Regions from separate parts of the Variovorax sp. PMC12 genome, predicted to be linked through region 1. Evidence: riboswitches for the same ligand, from Rfam matches in the RefSeq annotation. Region 1 holds a riboswitch; the other holds the start of a gene.
What was found. A riboswitch is a leader RNA that binds a small molecule or an ion and turns the genes downstream of it on or off. The one in region 1 is predicted to bind cobalamin.
Positions count from the first base shown of each region.

Region 2: linked by a shared signal. The riboswitch ahead of C4F17_RS02380 (TonB-dependent receptor) and the one ahead of C4F17_RS06915 (TonB-dependent receptor domain-containing protein) in region 1 are both predicted to bind cobalamin.

Region 1 covers NZ_CP027773.1:1,495,358-1,505,326, reverse strand. The annotation lists gene C4F17_RS06945 (carbon-nitrogen hydrolase family protein) at 1-575, opposite strand, end outside; gene C4F17_RS06940 (helix-turn-helix domain-containing protein) at 766-1,728, shown strand; gene C4F17_RS06935 (sulfite exporter TauE/SafE family protein) at 1,760-2,581, opposite strand; gene C4F17_RS06930 (cell division protein ZapA) at 2,885-3,229, opposite strand; gene C4F17_RS06925 (DUF904 domain-containing protein) at 3,226-3,450, opposite strand; gene C4F17_RS06920 (ClcB-like voltage-gated chloride channel protein) at 3,549-5,264, opposite strand; cobalamin riboswitch at 5,318-5,581, shown strand; gene C4F17_RS06915 (TonB-dependent receptor domain-containing protein) at 5,680-7,596, shown strand; gene C4F17_RS06910 (cobyrinate a,c-diamide synthase) at 7,581-9,014, shown strand; gene C4F17_RS06905 (bifunctional adenosylcobinamide kinase/adenosylcobinamide-phosphate guanylyltransferase) at 8,983-9,582, shown strand; gene C4F17_RS06900 (ABC transporter substrate-binding protein) at 9,579-9,969, shown strand, end outside.
Region 2 covers NZ_CP027773.1:519,956-529,924, forward strand. The annotation lists gene C4F17_RS02340 (tripartite tricarboxylate transporter substrate-binding protein) at 1-547, shown strand, start outside; gene C4F17_RS02345 (CinA family protein) at 557-1,096, opposite strand; gene C4F17_RS02350 (DJ-1/PfpI family protein) at 1,093-1,740, opposite strand; gene phbB (acetoacetyl-CoA reductase) at 1,954-2,691, shown strand; gene C4F17_RS02360 (dicarboxylate/amino acid:cation symporter) at 2,815-4,158, shown strand; gene ybaL (YbaL family putative K(+) efflux transporter) at 4,274-5,980, shown strand; gene C4F17_RS02370 (hypothetical protein) at 5,986-6,390, opposite strand; gene C4F17_RS02375 (hypothetical protein) at 6,528-6,755, shown strand; cobalamin riboswitch at 6,795-7,064, shown strand; gene C4F17_RS02380 (TonB-dependent receptor) at 7,199-9,367, shown strand; gene C4F17_RS02385 (PepSY domain-containing protein) at 9,379-9,969, shown strand, end outside.

The sequences.
Region 1 (9,969 bases):
AAGCTGGGCCAGGCAGCGCAGTGGATCTGCTCGTTCTGCGCATACATGGCGTACTTGCTGAGCGGCTGCAGATGCTCCCAGCAGCACAGCGAGCCGATGTTGCCGATGGGCGTTTCCACCACGTGCAGGTCGGCGCCGTCGCCTTCGCCGAACACGGTGCGCTCCACGTGCGTGGGCTTGAGCTTGCGGCGCGTCTGCACGGTGTTGCCCTGGTCGTCGATCAGCGCCTGCGCGATGTAGAGGCTGCCCGCCGACTTCTCGCTGAAGCCGAAGGACAGCCAGATCTTGTGCTTGCGCGCCGCGGCGTTCAGCCGCTCGAACTCGGCGGAGCCGATGACCAGGGAGTTGTCGTGGTAGCGCTGCACGAACTGCATGCCCCATGCCGGCGAGTCGAGCCATATCCACCATGGGTAGCCGGGGATCCAGGTCTCGGGAAAGGCGATGAGCTGCACGCCCTGCTTCGCGGCCTGCGCCATCAGGTCGATGGTCTTGTCGATGGTGGCGTCGAGGTCGAGGAACACGGGCGCGGCCTGAACGGCGGCGACGCGCAGCTTGGGGTGGACGGTGGTCGGCATGGTGGATCTCCAGGTGCTATGAAAGTAACGAACCGCAGGCCGCGCGCACCGGGTTTGCGCTGTGGCATGCGGGTTGCTTGAAGCGTAAATTCGCGCCGCCGGAACGGCTTGACCAGGATTGGCCGCGTTCTTGTTCCAGCGTTGCATGCACCAGTCCGCGCCGTTCGCGGGCTTTCCGAGGAACCCCCCGATGACCCAGTTGATCAGCACCGACGCCGTCTCGCGCAACCAGCGGCTCGCCTACTGGACCGACATGATCTGCAACGTCTACGTGCAGCTCGGCTGCGACCCGGTGCACGAGGGCGACACGGGCGATTTCGAGGGCAGCATCCGCCAGCACACGCTGCCGGGCCTCGACGTGTCGGTGGTCACCTCAGCGCCGCAGAAGGTGATGCGCACGCCGGGCCACATCTCGAGATCGAGCGACGACTACTTCCTCGTGAGCATCCAGGCGCGCGGCCACGGCGTGGTGCGCCAGGACGGTCGCGACGCCGTGCTGTCGGCCGGCGACTTCGCGCTGTACGACAGCACGCGGCCCTACCAGCTGCTGTTCGACGAGGCCTTCGAGCAGATCGTGCTGAAGCTGCCCGGCGAGCGCCTGCGCAGCGAACTGCGCGACACCGAGGCGCTGACGGCCACCACGGTGTCAGGCCGCGAAGGCGCGGGGCACCTGCTGCTGGGCATGATCCGCACGCTGCGGGAGGACATCGACACGCTGCAGCCCGCCTCGGCGCTGGCCGTGGCCCACGGGGTGCAGAACATCCTGGTGGCGGGGCTGCAGACATTGCCGGCGGCGCGCGCGCCGGCGCTCAGCAATCTCACGGCGTACCACCTGGCGCGCGTGAAAAGGCGCATCGACGAGCAGCTCGCCGATCCGTCGCTGTCGGTGGGTACGCTGGCAGCGGAGCTGGGCATGTCGGTGAGCCACATCCACCGCGTGTTCAAGAGCGAACCGCTCACGCCGTCGCAGTACATCTGGGAGCGCCGGCTCGAGGCCTGCAGCCGCGACCTCCTGGAGCCGCGCCTGGCGGGCCGCCCGGTGGGGGAGATCGCCTACGGGCGGGGCTTCAACGACGCGGCCCATTTCAGCCGTGCCTTCAGGGAGCGCTTCGGGTGCTCGCCGCGCGAGTGGCGGCAGCGGGTGCAGCAGTAGCCGGAGCTGCCGGACCGGCAGCTCGCCGTCTTCAGCCGTGCAGGCCCTTCCAGAGCATGTAGGCCGCCAGCAGGTACAGGATGCTCGCGAACACGCGCTTGAGCTTCTTCACCGGCAGGCTGTGCGCGGCCTTGGCGCCCAGCGGCGCGGTGAGCACGCTGCACGCCGCGATCACCGCGAGCGCCGGCAGCCAGATGTAGCCGAAGGAGCCGGCCGGCAGGCCGTCGACGGATTGGCCGCTGACCACGTAGCCCGCCACGTTGGCCACCGCGATCGGAAAGCCCAGCGCCGCGCTCGTGGCCACGGCGTTGTGGATGGCGATGTTGCACCACGTCATGAACGGCACGCTGATGAAGCCGCCGCCCGCGCCCACCAGGCCCGAGATGAAGCCGATGGCGCCGCCCGCCGCGAGCTGGCCGCCCGTGCCCGGCATCTGCCGCGTGGGCTTGGGTTTCTTGTCGAGGAACATCTGCGTGGCCGAGAAGCCCACGAACAGCGCGAAGACGATGGCGAGCGCCGTGCCCTTGAGCAGCGCGAACACGCCCAGGCTGCCCACGAGGCTGCCGATGACGATGCCGGGCGCGAGCCGCTTCACGATGTCCCAGCGCACCGCGCCGCGCTTGTGGTGCGCACGCACGCTCGACACCGAGGTGAAGATGATGGTGGCCATGGAGGTTGCGATGGCCATCTTCACCGCCAGGTCGGCCGGCACGCCGCGGTGGCCCATGATGATCGTGATGAACGGCACCATCATCATGCCGCCCCCGATGCCCAGCAGGCCCGCGAGAAAGCCGGTACCGAGGCCGAGTGCCGCGAGTTCGGCGATGAGCAGGGGGTCGAGCAGGGCGGTGATGTTCACGGTGGCGCAGGGAAGGGAAAGTGCTTCTGCAAAAAGCAGCGGCCCCGTGCAACTGGTGCAGGGGGCCGCGGCGGGAAAAGGTGTCTGCAGATGATGTGCCGGACCCGCATCCTGAACCAGGGTTCAGGTGGGCGAGGGCAGCAAGACTTCGGGTTCATCTGACGCGAGATGATCACGCCCGTCTAGCGATGTACCAAGCCCGGCTCCGGAGAGCATTGGAACAAGGAAATATTAAGCCCGACACGTCTGCAGACAGTTCGGATTTTACGCCTCCCTGCCTGTGTCCGACGAATTCATTCAGAGCAAATGTCCATCGCCGGCAAGGGCTTGATCGAGTCTCTGAATGAGCTGCGCGGCCTTCGGGTCTTTTTCCGCCGTATCGGGGGCGGTGCCTGCTGCCTCGGCGGGAGGTACTGCCGCGGGCGCGGCGGCGGCAGTGGCCTGCTGCGCGGCCAGGTCGAAGGCCAGGTTCAGCGAGGCCAGCACCGCGATGCGGTCGCGGGCCTTGACTTTTCCCGCATCGCGGATCTTGCACATGGCAGCGTCCACGCGTTCGACGGCTTCGCGCAGCTGCGCTTCGCCGCCGTCGGGGCAGCCGAGCAGATAGCTCTGGCCCATGATCTGTACTTCAATCTGCTTCATGCGGAGGGGTCTTGGGGAGGTGGTTCAGCCGGCAGCCGTTCGAGCAGCGCGTCGAGGCGCGTGCGGGCCGCGGCGAGCCGCGACTTCAGTGCGTCGCGTTCGCGCGTGAGCGCATCGACCTGTTCCTGCAGCAACTCATTGGTGCGCTGCACCTCTTCGTGACGCACGAGCAGGCGTTCGACACGCTCGGCGATCTGGTCGATGGGGCTGGATGCGGGCATGGTTGGCGATTGTAGTTTCCCTGGGAGGGGCCCTTCGCCGTGCTCGGGCGAGGGGGCGTGCAGGCATGGATTCTGCGGCCTTCCACCGGCGTTTCAAACTACTCGCTCAGCCGCACATAGGTGGCGAGCAGCGCGCTCTTGGCCGCCACGCCCAGCAGCACCGGGTCGGCCGCGCTCTCGATCACCGGCAGTCGCTCGCCACGGTGCTCCAGGAAGCGCTGCAGCGCTTCGCCCAGGCCGGTGTCGGCGGTGATCGGCAGGATCGCCTGCGAGAGCAGGGCGCCGGCCGTGGTTTCGGCCGGCGCTGCGCCCAGCGCGGCCAGCGGCACCACGCCCAGGTAGCGCCCGCCGGCATCGACCACGTACAGGTACTTCACCGGGTGCTGCAGGAAGAGCCTGCTCATCGCCTCGCGGTCCGCCTCGGGGCCGACCACGGTCTCGGCCGGCTGCACCAGGTCGCGCACGTGCAGCCCGCGCAGGCGCAGTTGCGCGTCGCGCTGCTCGTTGCGGCGCAGCGTGATCTCGTACATGGAGCCGGCATTGGCCGAGCGCGCGATGAAGTACGCGATGACGCTCGCGGCCATCAGCGGCAGCATGACCTGATAGCTCAGCGTCATCTCGAAGATCATCAATATCGCCATCAGCGGCGCCTGCGTAGCTCCCGCCAGGAAGGCGCCCATGCCGACGATGGCATAGGCGAAAGGCGCGGAGCTGGAAGCCGGCCACAGCGCCTGCACCGCCAGCCCGAACAGCGCACCGATCATGCAGCCGAAGAACAGCGCCGGCGTGAACACGCCGCCCACGGCGCCCGAGCCGGCGGTGGCCATGGTCGCGGCCGCCTTGGCGACCAGCACCATCGCGATCAGCGTCCAGGGCCACGGCGTGTGCAGCACCGCGTTGACCACGCTGTAGCCGTTGCCCCAGACCTCGGGCATCGGTACGGAAATGGCGCCCATCAGCAGCCCGCCCAGCGCCAGCCGCCACGGCAGCGCGAGCGGCAGCCTGGCGAACAGCGCGCGGCTGCCCTGCAGCGCACGCAGGAACCCGACGGACGCAAAGCCCAGCAGCACGCCGAGCACGCAGAACAGCACCACCTCCGCGCCGTGGATCTCGGGGAACGCCGGCATCTTGTAAGGCGGCTGATAGCCCGGCAGCGCGCGCATCGCGACGTTCGCCACCACCGACGCGATGATGATCGGCCCCACGCTTTCCATCGCGATCGAGCCCAGCACGATTTCGGCGACGAAGAAGGCGCCCGCGATGGGCGCGTTGTAGGCGGCCGTGAGGCCGGCGGCGGCGCCGCAGGCCACCAGCAGCCGCAGCCGTTCCGCCGGAAAGCGCAGCAGCCGCCCCAGTTGCGAGGCGGCCAGCGCCGCGAGCTGCACCATCGAGCCTTCGCGCCCTATGGAGCCGCCGGTGCCGATGCTCACCAGCGACGACGCGCTGCGCACCAGCGTCTGCGCGACTGGAATGCGTCCGTCGCCAAGCACGATCGCTTCCATGTAGTCGGAGGTGGCGCTTCGCTCCGCCACGCGCTTGGCAAGCACCAGCAGCAGGCCCGCCACCAGCCCGCCGAGCGTGGGGCAGGCCACGCGCGCCCACCACGGCAGGTGCCTGGCCATGGCCACCAGCCCTTCCCCGGGGCCCAGCACCAGATGCTCGAAGCCGTAGAGCGCCGCGCGGAAAAGTTCGGTCGCCAGCGTGCCGAGCAGGCCCGCGGCAATGGACCAGAGCAGCATCGACTGCCAGCCCGAAACGCCGAAAAGCCGCTGCAGCGCGGAACGAATATTCAGGAAAACCGAGGCCGGGCGCATCGCTGCGATGTTAGCGGTGCGCAACTTTCGGCTTAAATCGTGTCGGACAGGGCCTAAAATCCCGCCCGTTGGTGCCTGCGGCGTGGTTCACGCGCCGCGGTTCAACGGGAAGCAGGAGTGAAGGTCCCCCGAACGCCCTCGAGCGCGTACCGGGCCGGGCCCAAGCCGCCTGCGCTGCCCCCGCAACGGTCAAGCAGACGACGCCGCAAGGCGTCACCCCTCTCCACTCAGCCACTGGGCACCCTGAAACAGGTGCCTGGGAAGGCGGCGAGGGGCGTTCTGCCAGCCCGGATACCGGCCAACAAGGCGGCTGCCGCATGCACGGAAAAAAAGAATCCGTGCGCGAGGCAGCCATTGCGCCCAGGTGCCGGCGGGGAAGCCGGCACGGGGCATTGACGTTCGTTCGGCACATTTCATGATTTCCCACGCTTCCGTTTTCCGTGGCCGCGCTCCTGCGCGCCGTCTCCGCTTCGCCTGCCTGCCGCTGGCGCTGGCATCCGCCTTCGGCGGCCTGGCCCATGCGCAACAGGCGCCCACCCTCGGCGAGACGGTGGTCACGGCCAACCGCACGCCGCAGGCGCTGTCTGACCTGGTGGGCGACGTGTCGATCATCGACCGCCAGACCATCGAGCGCAGCGGCGCCACCGGCGTGGCCGACGTGCTGGCGCGCCTGCCCGGCATCGAGATCTCGCGCACCGGCGGCATCGGCAACACGACGAGCCTGTACATCCGCGGCGCGGAAACGCGCTTCACGGCCGTCTACCTCGACGGCGTGCGCATCGACTCGCAATCGACCGGCGGCGCCGGCTGGGAAGGCATCCCGCTGTCGCAGATCGACCGCATCGAAGTGCTGCGCGGCCCGGCCGCCGCGGTGTACGGCTCGGACGCCATCGGCGGCGTGATCCAGCTCTTCACCAAGCGCGGCGAGGAGGGCGTCTCGCCCTACGCGGGCATCGGCTTCGGCAGCTACGGCCTGCGCAGGATCGAAGGCGGCGTGAGCGGGAAGTCGGGCCTGTTCGACTACTCCTTCGGTGTCGAGCATGAAGAAAGCAAGGGCTACAACGTGCAGCCGGTCGACAAGCGCAATGTGGTCAAGGACGGCTTCACCAGCCCCGACCGCGACGGCTACAACAGCACCTCGGGCAACGTGAAGCTGGGCTTCCAGATCACGCCCGACCAGCGCATCGACGCCACGCTGCTCGCGAGCGACATCAAGGCCGGCTACGACGCCACCGTGTCGTACAGGACCAAGCTGCCGTTCCTGTTCGCCAACGACATCTCCAGCAACACGCTGCGCACCGCCGGCCTCACCTGGTCGGCCAAGTGGAACGACGTCTACAGCACCCGCGTGCAGATCACCGATTCGCAGTCGGTCTACAAGACGCAGCCTTCGTTCTACCGCACCGAAACCCACCTGCGCGGCTACCTGTTCCAGAACGAATTCCGCTTCGGCCCACACCTGGTGACGGCCACCCTGGAACGCCGCGAAGACGCGCTCGACAACGCGCCCACCACCAGCTCGAAGCTGCTGTCGCGCGACCGCGCGCAGGACGCGCTGTCGCTGGGCTACGGCTTCGTGCAGGGCCCGCACTCGCTGCAGCTGCATGTGCGCCACGACCGCGACAGCGAATTCGGCGGCAAGACCACCGGCAGCGCCGCCTACGGCTATGCCATCACGCCGTCGCTGCGCTTCACGGCCTCGGCCGGCACCGCCTTCCGCGTGCCCACGCTCTACCAGCGCTTCAGCGAATACGGCCTGGCCACGCTGCAACCCGAATCCAGCCGCAACGTCGAACTGGGCCTGCAGTACACCGAAGGCGCCTCGCACGCCGGCATCGTGGTCTACAACAACCAGGTGCGCAACCTGATCAGCTTCGACGGCACCGCCAAGGGCTGCGCCTCCTCCTTCGGCTGCTACAGGAACACGGCGCGCGCCCGCTACCAGGGCGTCACGCTGTCGGGCGGCCACCGCATCGGCGACGTCACGCTGCGCACCTCGCTCGACTTCCAGGACCCGCGCGACCTCGGCACGCACAACCTTTTGGCTCGCCGTGCGCAGCGCCACGCCACCTTCGGTGCCGACTGGCGCGTCGCCGGCTGGACGCTGGGCGCCGAGGTGCAGACCTCGAGCCGCCGCTACGACGACGCCGCCAACAGCGTCAAGCTCGGCGGCTACACCGTGCTGAACCTGTCGGCCAGCAGGCAGCTCACGCGCGACCTGAACCTGATCGCGCGGGTCGACAATGTGGGCAACAAGGACTACCAGTACGCACGCCTGTACGCCACCGCCGGCCGCACCGCGTACGTCGGTCTCAAGTGGACGCCGCAATAAGCAACCCCTCGCAAGCAAGCGACACCGCCGGTGCCGCGGCGGCCGCCTGCGCCGCGGTGCTGGTGGCCGCGCCGGCCTCGGGGCAGGGCAAGACCACGGTCGCGGCCGCGCTCGCGCGGCTGCACACGCGGCAGGGCCGGCGGGTGCGGGCCTTCAAGTGCGGGCCCGACTTCCTCGACCCGCTCTGGCTCGCGCTGGCCACCGGCGCGCCGGTGCATTCGCTCGACCTCTGGATGACCGGCGAAGCCGACTGCCGCGAGCGCCTGCGTGCGGCGGCGGCCGACTGCGACCTGCTGATCGTCGAAGGCGTGATGGGCCTGTTCGACGGCACGCCGAGCGCGGCCGACCTGGCCGTGCGCTTCGGCCTGCCGGTGCTGGCCGTGATCGATGCGCATGCCATGGCCGGCACCTTCGGGGCGCTGGCCTACGGCCTGCAGAACTTCCGGCCCGGCCTGCCGTGGGCCGGCGTGCTGGCCAACCGCGTGGGCAGCGAGCGCCATGCCGGCATGCTGAAAGACGCGCTGCGCGAGCCTTCTCAATGGCTCGGCGCCTTGCCGCGCGACGCGGACTTCACGCTGCCGGAGCGGCACCTGGGGCTGGTGGTGGCGGACGAACTGGGCAACGCGATGGCGCGCCTCGACGCCGTGGCCGACGTGCTGGCCGGCACGCCGCTGGGGCAGATGGACATCGCGCAACTGCCGCAGGTGCGCTTCGATGCCGCACCGCATGTCGCGAACATGCAGCCGCTGCTGGCCGGCCGCACCATCGCCATCGCACGCGATGCCGCCTTCTCTTTCATCTACCCCGCGAACCTCGACGTGCTCACCGCACTGGGGGCGCGCCTTTCCTTCTTCTCGCCGCTCGCGGGCGACGCCTTGCCCGCTTGCGATGCGGTCTGGCTGCCCGGCGGCTACCCGGAGCTGCACGCCGAGGCGCTGTCGCGCTGCGAACCGATGCGCGCCGCGCTGGCGGCCCATGTGGCGGCCGGCAAGCCCGTATGGGCCGAGTGCGGCGGCATGATGGCGCTGTTCGAAGAGCTGGCCACGCATGAAGGCGCGGAGGCCGGCAACGTGCATCGCCTGTGGGGCCTGCTGCCCGGCAGGGTGACCATGCAGAAGCGGCTGGCCGGCCTCGGCCCGCAGCAGTTGCAGCTCGGCAGCCACGCCTTGCGCGGCCACACTTTCCACTATTCGCGCTGCGAGACACCGCTCGCGCCCGTCGCGCGCACCGCCCGGCCCGGCACGACCCAGGCCGTGGGCGCGCAGGGCGGCGAGGCGCTCTACGTGCACGGCCCTGTGCGCGCCAGCTATTTCCATGCGTGGTTCGCTTCCAGCCCCGAAGCCACCGCGCGACTTTTCGGCGCCATGCCCACCGAGTTGCAAAGCCATGCCCACCATGATCAAGCCCGCGACTGTTGAGCACGAGTTCATCCTCGGCGGCCAGAAGAGCGGCAAGTCGCGCCGCGCCGAGCAGCGCGCCGCCGACTGGCTCGCCGCTGAGCCGCGCACCCGCCGTGCCGTGATGATCGCCACCGCGCAGGCGTACGACGACGAGATGCAGGAGCGCATCGTGCGCCACCAGGCCGACCGTGCCGAGCGCGTGCCCGGCATGCGCACCATCGAGGAACCGATCGAACTCGCGCGTGCCGTGGTCACGCAGAGCACGCCCGACACGCTGGTGGTCGTCGACTGCCTCACGCTCTGGCTCACCAACCTGCTGATGCCGATGCCCGCCGAAGATGCCCGCCCTCCCACGCGCACGCCGTCCACGCACATGGGCATGCTCATGGTCGCGTTGCGCGAAGCGCGCGGCCCGGTGGTGCTGGTGGGCAACGAGATCGGCCTCGGCGTGATTCCGCTGGGCCGCGAGACGCGCGCATTCGTCGATGCGCTGGGCCGCCTGAACCAGGACGTGGCCGCCGCCTGCCACCGCGTGACGCTCATGGCGGCCGGCCTGCCGCTGAGCCTGAAGGTCCCCGCCGCATGAGCGCGAAAAAGATCCGGATTACGCTGGCCGCATGCGGCCTGGCGCTGTTCGCGCTGGCGGCGCACGCACTCGACGTGGTCGACGAGCGCGGCGTGACCGTGAGCCTGCGCGAGCCGCCGCGGCGCATCGTCACGCTGCTGCCTTCGCTCACCGAATCGGTCTGCGCGCTCGGCGCCTGCGACCGGCTGGTGGGCATCGACCGCTATTCCAATTCGCCCGAGCAGGTGAAGGCGCTGCCGCAAGTCGGCGGCGGGCTCGACCCGAACGTGGAGGCCATCGTCGCGCTCAAGCCCGACGCGGTGCTGCTCGCCAAGTCGTCGCGCGTCACCCAGCGGCTCGAGGCGCTGGGCGTGAAGGTGCTGGTGCTCGAGCCCAAGAGCCATGCCG
Region 2 (9,969 bases), 980 kb from region 1:
GAAGGCGAACAAGGACAAGGTCACGCTGGCCAACGCGGGCGTGGGGGCGGTGTCGCAGTTGTGCGGGCTGCTCTTCATGAACCAGATCGGCGTGCAGCTCACCACCGTGCCCTACAAGGGGGCGGGCCCGGCGCTGAACGACCTGATGGGCGGGCAGGTCGACCTGTTGTGCGACCAGACCACGCAGACCGCGCCTGTCATCAAGGACGGCAACCGGGTGAAGGTGTTCGGCGTGACCACGCCGAAGCGGCTGTCGAGCATGCCGAACATCCCGACGCTGGACGAGCAGGGCCTCAAGGGCTTCGACGTGCGGGTGTGGCATGGCATCTACGCGCCCAAGGGCACGCCGCCCGCGGTGATCGAGAAGCTGAACGTCGCCTTGCGAGCCGCGCTGCAGGACGACATGGTCAAGCACCGCCTGGCCGAACTCAGCTCGGAGATCGTGCCGCTGGACAAGCAGACGCCGGAGAGCCTGCGCACGCACCTCGCGGCGGAAGTCGACAAGTGGGGCAAGGTGATCCGCGCGGCGGGCGTGCAGGCGGACTGAGCCTTCGCTTCAGGCGGGCGGGGCTTCTTCGGGCTGCGCCCGCAGCGTCTCTTCGAACAGCGCGAGCAGCTGTCGCGCGAACAGGTCCATGTTGAGCGGCCGGTCGGTGCCGCCGTTCTCGATGGTGCGGCTCACCGCGGCCGCGCCGCCGACCACGGCGAGGCACACATGCCCCGGCGCGTCGCCGTAGGGGCTGCCCGCCGGTCCGGCGGCGCCGCTTTCGCTGATGCCCCAGCTCGTGTGGTGGCTGTCGCGCACCCGGCCGGCGACCAGGCGGGCGTAGGGCTCGGTCTCGCCGCGCATGCCGGCCATGTCTTCGGCGGTGAGGCCCAGCAGCGCCCGGCCCGCGCGCCGCGAATAAACCACCGCGCCGCCCCTGAAATACGCCGACGCGCCCGGCACGGCGAGCAGCGCGGCCGACACCAGCCCGCCGGCCGAGGATTCGACGACCGAGACGGTCTGGCCACGCGCACGCAGCAGGCCGCCCACGCGCGCGGCCAGCACCGCCAGTTGCTCCGGGGTGGAGATGGAGGAGGGCTGCGTTCTCATGGCTTGGCGAACGGGGTGCCGGGGCGCTTCACGTAGGCCGGCGCGCGTTCGTGGCTCGCCGTGCTGCCGTAGACCGTGTCGGCCGGGTAGTACTCGGCCTGCAGCTGCACCTTGGCGGCGGCTTCCTCTCCCGCGGTGTGGGCGATGAAGGCCAGCATCAGGTCGGTGCCGGCCGAAACCCCGGCGGAAGTCCAGACGTTGCCGTCCCGCACGAAGCGCTGCTCGACCACCTTCACGTCGCCCAGCGCGCGCAGTCGGTCGAGCGAACCCCAGTGCGTGGTCGCGGTCTTGCCCGACAGCAACCCGGCCGCGTGCAGCACGAAGGCGCCAGTGCACACCGACAGCAGCGCGCGGCAGGTGGGCGCCTGGTCGGCCAGGAAACGGGTCAGCACCGGGTTGTCGACCTCGCGCCGGGTGCCCATGCCGCCGGGCACCAGCAGGTAGTCCAGCGGCGGGCAGTCGGCAAAAGACACGTGCGGGTTGACCGACAGGCCCTTGGCGCAGGCCACCGGCTCGCGCTTCTCGGCCACGATCAGGCAGTTGGCGGGACCGCCGGCCAGCTTGCTCCACATGGTGAGCATTTCCCATGGACCGACGAAATCGAGCTCTTCGACGTCGGGGAAGATGATGATCCCGAAATTCATACTTTCGAACTCCTTGATATTTCCGTGGCGTTGGTGGTCATGCAAGAACTGCAGGTGCGCGGGCGATGCGAGGATAGAGTCTGCGCTGAAGCCACGCTTCGTGACAGCTGGTTGCAAGCTTGGCTCAGTGTTTTCCTCAGAGTTCGGTGGTCCGAAACTCGCTAGAGTGAAGGCGGCCGTTCAGGCTTTTGCTACGTACATAAAGGAATTCTCATGAGCAAGAAAGTTGCATATGTCACCGGGGGCATGGGGGGCATCGGAACAGCCATCTGCCAGCGTCTGCACAAGGACGGGTTCACTGTGGTCGCAGGTTGCGGCCCCACGCGCGACTACGCCAAGTGGCTCGCCGAACAGAAAGCCGAAGGCTTCGAGTTCCATGCCTCGGTCGGCAATGTCGGCGACTGGCAATCCACCGTCGAAGCCTTCTCCGCCGCCAAGGCAGCGCACGGCCCCATCGACGTGCTGGTCAACAACGCCGGCATCACGCGTGACCGCATGTTCCTCAAGATGACGCCCGAGGACTGGAGCGCGGTCATCGAAACCAACCTCAACAGCATGTTCAACGTCACCAAGCAGGTGGTGGGCGACATGGTCGAGAAGGGCTGGGGCCGCATCATCAACATCAGCTCGGTGAACGGCGCCAAGGGCCAGGCGGGCCAGACCAACTATTCGGCGGCCAAGGCCGGCATGCACGGCTTCACCATGGCGCTGGCGCAGGAACTGGCCAACAAGGGCGTGACGGTCAACACCGTGAGCCCGGGCTACATCGGCACCGACATGGTCAAGGCCATCCGCCAGGAAGTGCTCGACAAGATCGTGGCCACCATCCCGGTCAAGCGCCTGGGCGAGCCGAGCGAAATCGCCTCGATCATCTCGTGGCTCGCCACGGACGAGGGCGGCTACAGCACCGGGGCCGACTTCTCGGTCAACGGCGGCCTGCACATGCATTGAACATGCTGACCGGCACCTGAAGAAAAAACCCGCCTCGGCGGGTTTTTTTGTTCACGATGCGGCTTCTACGAATGGAAACCTGATCCGACGCAACCTACAGTTCCGAATCCTCCGGAGGCATCCATGGAAAACACAACAAGTAAATCCGCCAAGAAGCTCCCTCTGTACCGCTCCCTCTACGTGCAGGTGATCACCGCGGTGATCATCGGCGTGCTGCTCGGCCATTTCTATCCCTCGGTCGGGGAAGCGATGAAGCCGCTGGGCGACGGCTTCATCAAGCTCATCAAGATGATCATCGCGCCGATCATCTTCTGCACGGTGGTGGTCGGCATCGCGGGCATGGAAGACATGAAGAAGGTCGGCAAGACCGGCGGCCTGGCGCTGCTGTACTTCGAGGTCGTCTCCAGCATCGCGCTGGTGGTCGGGCTGGTGCTGGTCAACGTGCTGCAGCCCGGCGCCGGCATGAACGTCGACCCGGCCACGCTCGACACCAAGTCGATCGCCTCGTACACCGGCCCCGGCAAGATGACCGGCACGGTCGACTTCATCCTGAACATCATCCCCAACACCATCGTCGACGCGTTCGCCAAGGGCGAGATCCTGCAGGTGCTGCTGATCGCAGTGCTGTTCGGCTTCGCGCTGCACCGCTTCGGCGGGCGCGGCACGCTGGTGTTCGACGTGATCGAGAAGGGCTCGCACGTGCTCTTCGGCATCGTCAACTACATCATGAAGCTGGCGCCCATCGGCGCCTTCGGCGCGATGGCCTTCACCATCGGCAAGTACGGGCTGGGCAGCCTGTTCTCGCTGGGCAAGCTCATGGGCACCTTCTACCTGACCTGCCTGCTGTTCATCTTCGTGGTGCTGGGGCTCATCGCGCGCTTCCACGGGTTCAGCATCTGGAAGTTCATCAAGTACATCAAGGAAGAGCTGCTGATCGTGCTGGGCACGTCGTCCAGCGAATCGGTGCTGCCGCGCATGATGGAGAAGATGGAGAACCTGGGCGCCAACAAGACCTGCGTGGGCCTGGTCATTCCCACGGGGTACTCGTTCAACCTGGACGGCACGTCGATCTACCTGACGATGGCGGCGGTGTTCATCGCGCAGGCCACCAACACGCCGATGACGCTCACGCAGGAGATCACGCTGCTGGCGGTGCTGCTGCTCACATCGAAGGGGGCCGCGGGCGTCACGGGCAGCGGCTTCATCGTGCTGGCGGCCACGCTGTCGGCCGTGGGCCATGTGCCGGTGGCGGGGCTCGCGCTCATCCTGGGCATCGACCGCTTCATGTCGGAAGCCCGCGCGCTCACCAACCTGATCGGCAACGGCGTGGCCACCATCGTGGTCGCCAAGTGGACCAACGAGCTGGACGAGAACCGGCTGCAGGCAGGGCTCAACAACGAGACCTGGGTCGAGGCGCAGGAGCCCGAGGCGCTGGACGCCGCGCGCAGCAGCAAGATGGCCGGATAGCCGGGGAGCAGCCCCCTGCAACACCAGCGGCCCGGCGGTAAAGCCGGTCCCACGGTGTTGCGTGAAGAGTCCTGCCAGCCTCGAAGGTTGGGCATCGTTCCTGCAAAATGGAGCGATGCCCCATAGCGTCTCCCTCATCAACACCATTGCCGCCGGCCTGGGGCTTGCGCTCGTATTCGGTTTCCTGGCGGCCAAGCTGCGGCTGCCGGCGCTGGTCGGCTACCTGCTGGCCGGCGTGATCATCGGCCCGTTCACACCGGGCTTCGTGGCCGATGCGGGCATTGCCGCCCAGCTCGCCGAGATCGGCGTGATGCTGCTGATGTTCGGCGTCGGCCTGCATTTCTCGCTGGACGACCTGCTGGCGGTGCGCAAGATCGCGCTGCCCGGCGCACTCGCGCAGATCGCGGTGGCCACGCTGCTCGGCGGCGGCCTGGCCATGTGGTGGGGCTGGAGCCCCGGCGCTGCGCTGGTGTTCGGCCTGGCGCTGTCGGTGGCCAGCACGGTGGTGCTGCTGCGCGCACTCGAGAGCCTGGGCATCCTCGATTCGTTCACCGGGCGCATCGCCATCGGCTGGCTGGTGGTCGAAGACCTGGCAATGGTGCTGGTGCTCGTGCTCATGCCGCCGCTGGCCGGCACGCTGGGCGGCCATGCCGCGCAGGAAGGGCCGGCCGACCCGTTGTGGCAGACCCTGGGTCTCACGCTGCTGCAGGTCGGCGGCTTCGTGGCGCTGATGCTGGTGGTGGGGCGGCGCGTGTTCCCGTGGATCCTCTGGCAGGTCACGCGCACCGGTTCGCGCGAGCTGTTCACGCTGTGCGTGGTGGCGGCCGCCGTGAGCATCGCCTTCGCGTCGGCGGCGCTGTTCGGCGTGTCGTTCGCGCTGGGCGCCTTCTTCGCGGGCATGGTCATGCGCGAGTCGCAGTTCGCGCACCGCGCGGCGGAAGAGTCCCTGCCGCTGCGCGACGCCTTCGCGGTGCTGTTCTTCGTGTCGGTCGGCATGCTGTTCGATCCATCGGTGCTGATCGAGCGGCCGCTTCAGGTGCTGGCGGTGGTGCTGGTGATCGTGCTGGGCAAGTCGCTCGCGGCCTGCGCGCTGGTGCTGGTGTTCCGCTACCCGCTGGGCACCGCGCTCACGGTGAGCGCGAGCCTGGCGCAGATCGGGGAGTTCTCATTCATCCTGGCGGGGCTGGGGGTGTCGCTCGGCCTGCTGCCGGTGGAGGGGCAGAGCCTGGTGCTGGCGGGCGCGCTCATCTCCATCGCCACCAACCCGCTGTGGTTCAGCCTGATCGGGCCGATGCAGAAATGGCTGCATGCGCACTCGTCGTTCGCGCGCGGGCTCGAGTCGCGCGACGACCCGCTGGCCGAACTGCCCATGACGACCGAGGCCAAGTACCTGTCGCGGCAGGTGGTGCTGGTGGGCTACGGCCGCGTCGGTCGCCGCATTGCGGCGGAACTCGACGCCAACGACATTCCCTACGTGGTCGCCGAGCAGAACCGCGAACTGGTCGAAAAGCTGCGCGAAGCCGGCACGCCGGCCGTGTGGGGCGATGCCGCCGATCCGGCGGTGCTGATCCAGGCGCACGTGGCCCGCGCGCGCGTGCTGGTGGTTGCCACGCCCGACGCCATGAACGTGCGCCAGATGATCGAGACTGCGCGCACGCTCAACCCCACCATCCAGACCGTGATCCGCAGCCACAACGAACAGGAAGCCGCGCTGCTCACGCGCGAGGCGGCCGTGACCGTGTTCCTGGGAGAGCAGGAACTCGCGCAGGCCATGGCGCGCGACGTGGTCCAGCGGGCCGTGTCGATGGCGGCCCCGGCCTGACGAACTCAGAGGTCTTCGATCACCAGCGTGCGGTAGCGCTGCGCGATGGAGTAGGGCACCGTGCGCACCAGCACCATGAGCTGCTCGGCCGCTTCGCTGTCCTCGGTCTTCACCAGCAGCGCCGTGTGGCCTTCGCGCGCCAGCTTCGTGTATGCGCGCACGGTCGCGCCTTCGGTGCCGGCGGAGGGCAGGGGGTCGTCGGCAGTTTCCACGGTGGGCGTGATCTGGGAGAGCACGGTTTGCGCGGGAAGCAGGTAGACGTCGTCGCCGCTGGTGCCTTGCTCGATCAGCCCGCGGCCGACGCGCTGGGCATCTTCCGCGTCCGGAAACATGACCATCGAGTAGCCGGTCGGATAGAAGGCTCCGCCGATGGTTGCCCGCATGCCGGGTTCGAGAGTGAAGTTCTTCATGCTGTCTCCTGCTTGTGCATGTGCAAAACATAAAAACATAGGCTGCACGGGGAATCCCCTCTGTAGGAGAAGCCCGGAAGCTGTCAACCGGCCTTGGCCTCCACCCATTCACCAATAAGCACTGCCCAATCCATTCCATGCACACACAGAGAAACATCGCGCTCACTGTCCATGAGCTGGAAAAAGGGGAGTTCTACTGGGTGCTGATGGAAGCGGTCGCCGGAGAGCCCGGAGACGCCTCCCACTTCTACGAGCCGCTGGAAGCGGCGCTCGAGCCCTACGCCAGCTATTCGAACGCGCTGGTGGCCGGCGTGGCGGTGATGCGGCGCCTGTTCGGACCCGACGGCAATAGCGGCTACTTATAATTTCGCGGTTATGGTTTGTTAATTCTCACGAATCAAACCAGTCAACACGGTTCGAAGGTGCCCCGCCCGCCATGCCATGGCGCCGGGGTTAAACGGGAAGCAGGTGCGCCGGGTCATAGCCGACCCGGTCATTCCTGCGCTGCCCCCGCAACGGTCAGCGGATCGGGAATCCTCAAGCCGGCGCCTCCTTGAAGAGGCCGGCGGCCACTGCGCTTCGGCGTGGGAAGGCGAGGGTTTCTGCTCCGATGCGCATTTCGCGCGTCGGAGCGCTCCGCAAGCCCGGATACCGGCCTTGGAAACCGCCTTCGGACGCTGCGGGAGTGCGTGTCCGGGCCTGCCGCCTCCGCGCTCGCGCCTGGACCGTCATCGCCCCTCCGCTTCTCCCGCCTCGTCCTTTTTCGGACAGAGGAGCCTGCGGGGACGCGGGCCGGAGGAGAGATCACATGAGCCGACAGGCATCGCCATCGCGCGATCGCACGGGCGCGCCGCAAAGCGTGCGGCTTTCGGGTATTTCACTGGGGCTGGGGCTCGCCCTCGGGCCTGCCGCGGCCCTCGCACAGGCCGACGGCAGCCAGAGCCTGGCGCCGGTGCAGGTCGAGGCCGACCGCCATACGCGGCTCGCCATCGACGAGACCACTCAGACCGGCAGCCGCCTGGGCCTGACGCCGCTGGAAACGCCGGCCAGCATCGAGGTGCTGGACGGCGACACCATCCGCGCACGCGGCGACGCCTCGGTGATCGATGCCGCCACCCGCGCCACCGGCATCACCGGTTCGCCCGGCCCCGGCAACGGCGGCACCGCGATGGCGGCGCGCGGCTTCCTGGGCCACGGCTCGGTGATGCAGCTGTTCGACGGCACGCGGCTGTACGCGGGCGCGGGAACCGTCACCTTCCCGTTCGACACCTGGTCGGTCGACCGCATCGAGGTACTGCGCGGCGCGGCCTCGGTGATGTACGGCGAAGGCGCCATCGGCGGCGCGATCAACGTGGTGCCCAGGAAGCCCACGCGCGGGCCGATCCAGAACCAGGCGCTGCTCACCGTCGGCTCCGACGCCACCCGCCAGGTGGCTTTCGGCAGCGGCGGCGCGATCAATGACAGGCTCTCCTACCGCTTCGACATCAGCCACCGCCAGACCGACGGCTTCATGCAGCGCGGCCAGGCCGAGAGCCTGGCCGTGGGCGCGGCGGTGCGGCTCGACGTGTCGCCGCAACTGCAGTTCACGCTCTCGCACGACGAGGGCCGGCAGTCGCCGCAGCGCTACTACGGCGTGCCGCTGATCGACGGCCGCCTGAGCAGCCAGATGCTGCGCCAGAACTACAACCTCGACGATTCCGAGATCAAGTACCTCGACAAGTGGACCCGCCTCGACGCCCAGTGGACGCCGAACGATTCGGTCACCGTGCGCAACCAGCTCTACCGGCTGGAGAGCAAGCGCCACTGGCGCAACAGCGAGACCTACACCTACAGCGCCACCACGCGCCGCGTGACGCGCGGCGACTACCTGGAGATCGGCCACGACCAGGAGCAGATCGGCAACCGCACCGACGCCACCTTCAAACACGGCCTGTTCGGCCTGGCCAACCAGGTGCTGGTGGGCTTCGACGTGAACCGCATCGACTTCCAGCACACCAACGATTCGCCCTATGGTGGGCGATCGGTGGTGGACCCCTTCGTCTTCAACCCGGGCTACTACGTTTCGCCCGTGGCCTACACGCCTCGCTACCGGACCAGGACCGGCACCTACGCCTTCCTCACCGAAGACAAGCTGGCCTTCGACGATCAATGGTCGGTGGTGGGCAGCCTGCGCTGGGACCACGCGAAGATCGCCCGCGCCGACCTGCAGAACGCGGCCAACAATCTGGGCAAGACCTTCGAGTACGCCACCGGCCGCCTGGGCGTGGTGTATGCGCCCGATGCGTCGCAGTCTTTCTATGCGCAGGTGGCGCGCGCGGCCGATCCGCTGACCTCGCTCATCAGCACCTCGGCCACGCAGGTGCCGTTCGAGCTCAGCACCGGCCGGCAGGTCGAGGTCGGCTACAAGCGCCAGTTCGCCGACAACCGCGGCGCCTGGACCGTGGCGGCCTACCGCATCGAGAAGAACAAGCTGCTGTCGCGCGACGCGAGCGACCCGGGCAAGACGCAGCAGATCGGGCGGCAGTCGTCCGAGGGCATCGAGGCCACGCTGGACATGGCGCTCACGCCCACGCTGGACCTCGAGGCCAACATCGCCAGATTGCGCGCGCGCTACGACGACTTCAACGAAGTGGTCGGCGGCAGGCTGATCTCGCGCGCGGGCAACACGCCCAGCGGCGTGCCCGAGCAGACGGCCAACCTGTGGCTCAACTGGCGCTTCCTGCCGCAGTGGGAGGCCGCGTTCGGCGTGCGCCATGTCGGCCCGCGCCAGGTCGACGCCGCCAACTCGCGCAAGATCGGCTCGTACACCGTGGCCGACGCTTCGCTCAGCTGGCAGGCGAACCCTTCGCTGAAGCTGGCGCTGCGCGCCTACAACCTGGCCGACCGGCGCTATGCGGTGTCGTTCTCGAACGGCGGCAACCAGTGGCTGCTGGGACGCCCGCGTTCGTTCGAACTCTCGGCGCTGGTCGATTTCTGAGCGACGCGCGCATGACTTCCGCATGGCGCCGCGCCTGGCCGCGCATCCGGCACGGCCTCTACTGGACCCACCGGTGGCTGGGCATCGGCGGCTGCCTGCTGTTCGTCATGTGGTTCGTCTCGGGCGTGGTGATGATGTACGTGGGGTATCCCAACCTGACGGACGCCGAGCGGCTGGCCGGGCTGGGGCCGCTGCGCTTTTCGCAGGCAACGGTGTCGCCCGCGGCCGCGCTCGATGCATTGCCGCCCGCCGCACGCGCGCAGCCGCCCCGGCGCATGGTGCTGGAGATGCAGGGCGGCACCGATCCGCAGCCCGTGTGGCGCATCGTCGATGCGCACGGCGGCCGGCATACGGTCTCGGCGCGCGACGGCCGTGTGCCGGGCCCGGTCGATGCCGCGCAGGCCGAAGCCATCGCGCGCGCGTTTTCGGGCCGGCCGGGCGCGCGCTGGGCCGAGACGCTGGAGCGCGACCAGTGGACCGTGCCTCAGGGCCTGAACCCGCTGCGCCCGCTGCACCGCATCGAGCTTGGCGACGCGGCCGGCACCGAGCTTTACGTGTCTTCGCGCAACGGCGAAGTGGTGCGCGACAGCAACCGCTCCGAG